One region of the Stenotrophomonas sp. 93052_Sma genome, then DNA from elsewhere that is predicted to be linked to it. Evidence: riboswitches for the same ligand, from Rfam matches in the RefSeq annotation. Region 1 holds a riboswitch; the other holds the start of a gene.
What was found. A riboswitch is a leader RNA that binds a small molecule or an ion and turns the genes downstream of it on or off. The one in region 1 is predicted to bind glycine.
Positions count from the first base shown of each region.

Region 2: another riboswitch for glycine. It lies ahead of gcvP (aminomethyl-transferring glycine dehydrogenase); the one in region 1 lies ahead of ACZK2V_RS20790 (trimeric intracellular cation channel family protein).

Region 1 is NZ_CM151134.1:4,446,746-4,450,768, forward strand. It holds gene ACZK2V_RS20770 (NAD(P)/FAD-dependent oxidoreductase) at 1-915, shown strand, start outside; gene ACZK2V_RS20775 (hypothetical protein) at 1,007-1,459, opposite strand; gene ACZK2V_RS20780 (nuclear transport factor 2 family protein) at 1,463-1,894, opposite strand; partial or broken gene ACZK2V_RS20785 (GIY-YIG nuclease family protein) at 1,966-2,239, opposite strand; glycine riboswitch at 2,280-2,369, shown strand; glycine riboswitch at 2,383-2,486, shown strand; partial or broken gene ACZK2V_RS20790 (trimeric intracellular cation channel family protein) at 2,571-3,186, shown strand; gene ACZK2V_RS20795 (MdtA/MuxA family multidrug efflux RND transporter periplasmic adaptor subunit) at 3,472-4,023, shown strand, end outside.
Region 2 is NZ_CM151134.1:3,630,363-3,634,385, forward strand. It holds gene ACZK2V_RS17105 (multidrug effflux MFS transporter) at 1-1,011, opposite strand, end outside; glycine riboswitch at 1,311-1,413, shown strand; gene gcvP (aminomethyl-transferring glycine dehydrogenase) at 1,476-4,023, shown strand, end outside.

The sequences.
Region 1 (4,023 bases):
GATGCGCCCGGGCTGAAGACGCTGGACGATGCCATCGCACTGCGCCGCAAGCTGCTGCTGGCGTTCGAGCGCGCCGAGGCCGAACCGGACCCGGCGAAGAAGGCGGCGTGGCTGAGCTTCGCCGTGGTCGGCGGTGGACCTACCGGTGTTGAGCTGGCCGGCACTCTGGCAGAAATCGCGCGGCATACGCTGCGCAACGAGTTCCGCCACATCGATCCTGCCAGCGCCAAGGTACGGCTGGTCGAGGCCGGCCCACGCGTGTTGTCTTCGTTCCCGGAAGTGCTTTCGCTGAAGGCGCGCCGTCAGCTGGAAAAGCTGGGCGTGGAAGTGCTGACCGGCACCCCGGTGAGCGACATCGACAGCCAGGGCTTCAAGCTCGGCGATCAGTTCGTACCGGCCCGCACTGTGGTGTGGGCCGCCGGTGTGGCCGCTTCACCGCTGGCGCGCACCCTGGAGGTGCCACTGGACCGCGCTGGACGCGTGCAGGTGCAACCCGACCTCACCCTGCCTGGGCACCCCGAGCTGTTCGTGGCCGGTGACCTGGCCGCACTGAACCAGGCCAATGGCAAGCCGGTACCCGGCGTTGCGCCCGCCGCCAAGCAGATGGGCAAGTACGTGGCCGAGGTGATCCGCGCGCGTCTGCATGGCAAGGCCGCACCGGGGCCGTTCAAGTACGCCGACTTCGGCAACCTCGCCACCATCGGCCGCATGGCCGCGATCGTGCACCTGGGCCGGCTGCAACTCTCGGGCGTCCTCGCCTGGTGGTTCTGGCTGGCCGCACACGTGTTCTTCCTGATCGGCTTCCGCAACCGCATCGTGGTGCTGCTGAACTGGGCCGTGGCGTACTGGAGCTACCAGCGCAGCGCGCGCATCATTTTTGGTGATGACCAGGAAGACCGGCGACCCCGACGGTAGTGCCGGCCGCTGGCCGGCTGCTGCGCGGTCGGATCCCTTTCCGCAGGAAAGGGCTCTGACCCCGTCAACACCATCCACGCATGGCGTGGATCTACCGGTTCATCGGGCCGCCCGGCACCCGCCGTTTCGACCAGGTGCGGCAGAAATCCTCCTTCCTCGCGGCATCGGCAATCTGCGTGCTACTCCAATACCGGGTGATCCAGACTGTCAGTGCGGTACTGCTGAGATGCCAGCGCAGCATGTCGTGCCTTGGCTGCCGCATCAGGTGGCGGCGTGCAACCCAGAACGCTTCGCGCTCGACGTCAGTCGCCTTCTTCAACGCTTCAGGATCGAAGAACCGCGTCGTGAAGCTCCATGGATTCATCGGCTGGAATCCCGTGCGCTGCTCACTGCTGCACGCAGCCATACCACTGGGTGCGCGGTCCGCCGGCTTCGGCCGGCCTTCCACCAGCGCCAGCCCGAGCCGGTACAGCAGGCCAGGCAGCAGTGCGATGCCCGCGGCCAGCATGACGACGGAGATCCATGCTTTGCCGGCAGCACCCATCGCTCACTTCGCCTTTGGTTTTGGATACCACAGTGCGTTGACGATGACCCAGCGCTGGTCGAAGCGCCCCATGTGGAAGTAATCGACGAACCACAGGGTTTCCAGCCGCACCGAGGCGGCGTTGCCGGTCACGTCCAGCACCGTGCAGCGGCGGTCCCATTGATCCTTCGGGGTCTTCAACGCGCCCTGCTTCGTCAGCGCCACCAGTTCTTCCTTCGACATTCGGCGCAGGCCCAGGCGTTCGTCGGGCGTATCGCCGAGCACCGCGCGCTTGGCCAGGTCCGGGTGCAGGGAACGGGCGACACGCTGCGGGTCGGCTTCCAGCTGGCCGTCGACGTAATCATGGCAGGTGGCTTCAATGGCCTCGAGGGTGGCCGGATCGGCAGTGGGGCTCGTTGCTGCGGAAAGAGCGAACAGCAGGGCAATCGTGGACATCCGGGTCTCCAGCTCTGGGCGCGGGGTGATCATGGCATGGGCCAAGTGGCCCATCCACGCATGGCGTGGATCTACAGAAGCGTCTCGGCCGGTTCCTGCAGCCAGGCCAGCTTGCGTTCGCGCGGCTGCTGCTTGAGTTGCCACTCGGCCCGCGAGGCGGCGGCCCGGTCCGGGTACTCGCGCACGGCCAGCACGCGCAGCGGCGGCCGTGCCCGGGTGTAGCGCGCCCTTGCCGGCCTGGTGGGCGGCGAAACGCGCCTCCACATCGGTGCTGATGCCGGCGTAGTAGCTGCCATCGCGGCATTCGAGCAGGTACAGGAACCACGGGCGGAGGGACGGGGCCATGCCCGGATTATGCCGTGCTGCACTGCAGCGGATATACTGGCGCCCGAATGCAGGAGAGAGGCGCCGCGCTGGCGCCCGCCGAAGGCGCAGGCTCCCATGATCGCTCAGGCCGGTGGGCTGGAATCCCACCAACCATGCATTCGACTCGCCGAGCTGGAGAGAGGTCACCGGGCATGCCCGGGACGATCCGCCGAAGGGGCACGCGGCCAACGCCGCTGAACTCTCAGGCAAAAGGACAGCGGGAGCGGCACCGGTCATCGTCATCCCGTCATTGCGCAGGCAGTGGCGGTAGTCGCGCATGGCCGGCCCCACCGCGCCCGGAGCCTGTCCCATGCTGCTGTCCATCATCTACCTGATCGCCATTTCCGCCGAAGCCATGACCGGCGCGCTGTCCGCCGGCCGTCGCCGCATGGACCTGTTCGGGGTGGTCATGATCGCCTGCGTCACCGCCCTCGGGGGCGGTTCGCTGCGCGACATCCTGCTCGGCCACTACCCGCTCGGCTGGGTGAAGCATCCCGAGTACCTGGGCTTCACCGTGTGCGCGGCGCTGATCGCCACCTGGGTGGCGCGCTGGATGCACCACTTCCGCCGCACCTTCCTGGTGCTCGATGGCCTGGGCCTGATCGCCTTCACCCTGATCGGCTGTTCGATCGCGCGAGGCCGGCCATGCCATGCCGATCGTGCTGATCGCCGGCATGCTGACCGGTGCCTTCGGTGGCGTGCTGCGCGACATTCTCTGCAACGAGGTGCCGCTGATCTTCCAGAAGGAGCTGTACGCGATCATCGCGCTGCTGACCGGCGCGGCCTACCTGTTGCTGCTGCACTGGGGCGTGGCCGACGCCACCGCGATCCTGTGCTGCCTCGGCGGCGGCTTCGCGCTGCGCCTGCTGGCGATCCACTACCGCTGGGAAATGCCGAAGTTCGTGTACCACGACGAAGTGCATTGATTGTTTGACGGTAGTGCCGGCCGCTGGCCGGCAACACGGCACGCGCCCGCAGATTCCGGCAGGTTGCCGGCCAGCGGCCGGCACTACCGAATGCGTTGCATGACCATGGTCATGCGGCATTGGCCGGGGTGATTGGCTACCATTGTCACCCCGTCGCTGCCGCGACGGCATCCAGCCACGCCGCGCCCGCGGCCCCGCCAGACAACTCCCTCCCCGCTGCCCGTGGTGCCGTGAACGCGCCGACGGGCCCGCATGTCCCTGCGCGCGCAGGGCGCAGGATGCCCCATGTCTGTCGCCGAAAATTCCCGCTTCCGTCGTGCCCGCCTGTTGTGGGCGGTGCTGGCCATCGCCCTCGTCGCCGTTCTGGCGTGGTGGCTGTGGCCCCGGAATGGCGCCGGCAGCAGCGACGATGCGCCGGGCAAGACGGTGCCGGTACGCGTGGCACGCGCCAGCGCCGAGCCGCTGGTGCTGCGCCTGAAGGCGGTCGGTACGGTCACCCCGCTGCACAGCGTGGTGGTACGCAGCCGCGTGGATGGCGAACTGCTACGGCTGCATTTCCAGGAAGGCCAGCAGGTGAAGGCCGGCGATCTGCTGGCGCAGATCGACCCGCGCCCGTATGAAGTGAAGCTGGCACAGGCGCAGGGTACCCAGCAGCAGAATCTGGCCGAGCTGGAAAACGCCGAGCGCCAGCTGCAGCGCTACCGCGAACTGCAGAAGCAGAACTACGTGTCCGGGCAGGAACTGAGCGACCAGCAGAGCAAGGTGCGCCAGCTGCAGGGCCGCCGCCTCGGCGATCAGGCGTCTGTTGATGAAGCGCGCCTGCAGCTGCAGTACACC
Region 2 (4,023 bases), 820 kb from region 1:
GTCCAGCACCGCCAGCGCCAGGATCGGGAAGATCAGCGCCATGCCCATGCCGCCCAGGAAGATCGGCAGCACCGCCCACGGCAGCACGAACTGCGGGGCCAGCGCCACGTAGCCGACGTTCAACAGCACCGACAGCGCGCACAGGCCGAAACCGATGGCGACCTGGCGGGTGGGCGTGGTGTGCCCGGCCATGCGCCCTGACAGGAACGAACCAGTGGTCATGCCGCCGATGGTGGGGATGAACAGCCAGGCGAAGCCGCCCTCGCCCAGATGCAGATGCTGCATCACGAACACCGGCGCCGAGGAGATGTACAGGAAGATTCCACCGAAGCCGATGCTGCCGGCCAGCGCCAGGCGCAGGAAGCGCGGGTTGAAGCCGATGCGCAGGTAATCACGCATCAACGTGCGCGGCGACAACGGCACGCGCGCTTCAACCGGATGGGTCTCCGGCAGGTAGCGCGCAGTGGCCGCCAGCAGGACCAGCCCGAACACCACCAGGAACCAGAAGATCAGCGGCCAGCCGGCGCCACTGAGCAGGATCCAGCCACCGATGATCGGTGCGATGGCCGGGGCGATGCCGAACAGCATCGACACCTGGCTCATCAGGCGCTGCGCGTCGTGGCCATGGTAGAGATCGCGGATCACCGCGCGGCCAACGATCATGCCGACACCCGCCGACAGGCCCTGCAGCGCGCGGAACGCCAGCAGCGTGGTGAGGTCGGTGGACAGCGCGCAGCCGACCGAGGCGCCGACGAACACCACCAGGCCACCGAGGATCACCCACTTGCGGCCCCAGGCATCGGACAGCGGGCCGTGCGCCAGGCTCATCAGGCCGTAGAACAGCAGGTACACGCTGATGGTCTGCTGCACCGCCACTTCGTCCACCGCCAGGCGCTGGGCCAGCTGCGGGAACGCCGGGAAGATGGTGTCGATCGAGAACGGACCGAACATGGCCAGACCGGCGAGCAGCAGGGCCATGCGGCGGGTGGAGGGAGCAACAGCGGCGGTCATGGGGAAGGCGTCCGGCAGGGCCATGCGCGGCACGCACGGCGGGCGCCGGTCCCCTTCTGCAGGGACGGCGCCAGATGAATTCGGGTATCCACCCATCATAGGTGGGGATTGCGCCCGATGCCATGCAGCGGTGCACAAAACGCACGGACGGGCCATCGGCCATTCAGGCGCGGCGGCCATGCCTGGAGGCGGCCGGCGGGCCCGCAACGGGCTATAATCAGCGGGCAACACGGTGGGAGAAGCGGAACACCGCTGCCGAAGGCGCAACGCCCGTAATCGCTCAGGCCCGATACCACCCGTAACAGAACTCTGGAGAGACCGGTTCGATCCGGCGCCGAAGGGGCACGAAGCTGCGGTCCGCCGCGCTTTTAAACTCTCAGGCAAAAGGACAGAGGGGCGCCCCGCAGACCGCCGACCGGCGGCTTGTGCCCGTGCGTGTGCCCTTTCCTGACGGATCCTTCGCCATGTCCCAGAACACCCCTTCCCTGCGTGAGCTCGAGCACCACAATGCGTTCGTCGAGCGCCACATCGGCCCCAACGACGCCGAGATCGCGCAGATGCTCGATGTCGTCGGCCACGCGTCGCTGGATGGCATGACCGATGCCATCGTACCGGCCAAGATCAAGTCGCCGGCGCCGCTGGCGCTGCCGGAGTCGATGACCGAAGTGCAGGCACTGGCGAAGATCCGTGCGATCGCCGACAAGAACACCGTGCTGCGCAGCTTCATCGGCCAGGGCTACTACGGTACCCACACGCCGAACGTGATCCTGCGCAACATCCTGGAAAACCCGGCCTGGTACACCGCCTACACCCCGTACCAGGCGGAAATCTCGCAGGGCCGCATGGAAGCGCTGATCAACTTCCAGACCCTGTGCGCCGACCTCACCGGCATGGAAATCGCCAACGCCTCGCTGCTGGACGAAGCCACTGCCGCCGCCGAAGCGATGACCCTGGCCAAGCGTTCGGCCAAGTCGAAGTCGGACACCTTCTTCGTGCACGACGCCGTGCACCCGCAGACCTTGGAACTGCTGCGTACCCGCGCAGAACCCATGGGCATCGTGCTGCGCGTCGGCACCCCGGCCGAAGCACTGGAAGCGGAAGCCTTCGGCCTGCTGCTGCAGTACCCGGACACCTTCGGCCAGGTCGGCGACTACAAGGCGCTGGTCGACGCCGTGCACGCACGCGGCGGCCTGGTGGCCGTGGCCACCGACCTGCTGGCCCTGACCCTGCTGGCCGCCCCGGGCGAATGGGGCGCGGACATCGTGGTCGGCAACAGCCAGCGTTTCGGCGTGCCGTTCGGCTTCGGCGGCCCGCACGCCGCGTTCATGGCCTGCCGTGACGCCTACAAGCGCTCGATGCCGGGCCGCCTGATCGGCGTCTCGGTCGATGCCCAGGGCAACCCGGCCTACCGCCTGACCCTGCAGACCCGCGAGCAGCACATCCGCCGCGAGAAGGCCACGTCCAACATCTGCACCGCACAGGTGCTGCTGGCGGTGATGGCCTCGATGTACGCCGTTTACCACGGCCCGGACGGCCTGACCCGCATCGCCCGCCGCACCCATCGCCTAGCCTCGATCCTGGCCGCCGCGCTGCGCAACGCCGGCGTGCAGGTCGGTGGTGACTTCTTCGACACCCTGCATGTCACCGGCGTGCATGCCGATGAGATCCACGCCAAGGCCCGCGCCGCCGGCTACAACCTGCGCGCGATCGACAGCGACTCGGTCGGCATCAGCCTGGACGAGACCGCCACCCGCGCCGACGTGGTCGCGCTGGCTGCCGTGTTCGGTGCCCAGGCCGACGTCGACGCGCTGGATGCCAGCACCGCCGATGCACTGCCGGCCGGCCTGCTGCGCCAGTCCGCGTTCCTGACCCATCCGGTGTTCAACACCCACCACAGCGAGCACGAACTGCTGCGCTACCTGCGTTCGCTGGCCGACAAGGACCTGGCGATGGACCGCACGATGATCCCGCTGGGCTCGTGCACCATGAAGCTCAACGCCACCGCCGAGATGATCCCGGTGACCTGGCCGGAGTTCTCGCAGATCCACCCGCTGGTGCCGGCCGACCAGGCGCTGGGCTACAAGGAACTGATCGACACGCTGGAAGCGATGCTGGTGGAATGCACCGGCTACGACGCGGTCAGCCTGCAGCCGAACTCCGGCGCGCAGGGCGAGTACGCCGGCCTGCTGGCGATCCGCGCCTACCACCGCTCGCGCGGCGAAGACCACCGCGACATCTGCCTGATCCCGGACTCGGCGCACGGCACCAACCCGGCCTCGGCGCAGATGTGCGGCATGAAGGTGGTGGTGACCAAGACCGATGCCAACGGCAACGTCGACGTGGAAGACATCCGCCTCAACGCCGAAAAATACAGCGACCGCCTGGCCGCGATCATGATGACCTACCCGTCCACGCACGGCGTGTTCGAGGAAGAGGTGGTGGAGATCTGCGAGATCATCCACAAGCACGGTGGCCAGGTGTACACCGACGGCGCCAACATGAACGCCCTGGTTGGCGTGGCCAAGCCGGGCAAGTGGGGTTCGGACGTTTCGCACCTGAACCTGCACAAGACCTTCTGCATCCCGCACGGCGGTGGCGGTCCGGGCGTCGGCCCGTGCGCGGTCAAGGAGCATCTGGCCCCGTTCCTGCCAGGCAAGCTGGGTGACAACGGCCCGGTCGGCATGGTCAGCGCAGCCAGCTTCGGCAGCGCCTCGATCCTGCCGATCAGCTGGATGTACATCGCGATGATGGGCCGCGACGGCCTGCGCAAGGCCACCCAGGTCGCGCAGCTCAACGCCAACTACATCGCCAAGCGCCTGGCCCCGCACTTCAAGACCCTGTACACCGGCCGCAACGGCCTGGTGGCACACGAGTGCATCCTGGACGTGCGCCCGTTGGAGAAGACCAGCGGCATCGGTGCCGAGGACGTGGCCAAGCGCCTGATCGATTTCGGCTTCCACGCCCCGACCCTCAGCTTCCCGGTGGCCGGCACGCTGATGGTGGAGCCGACCG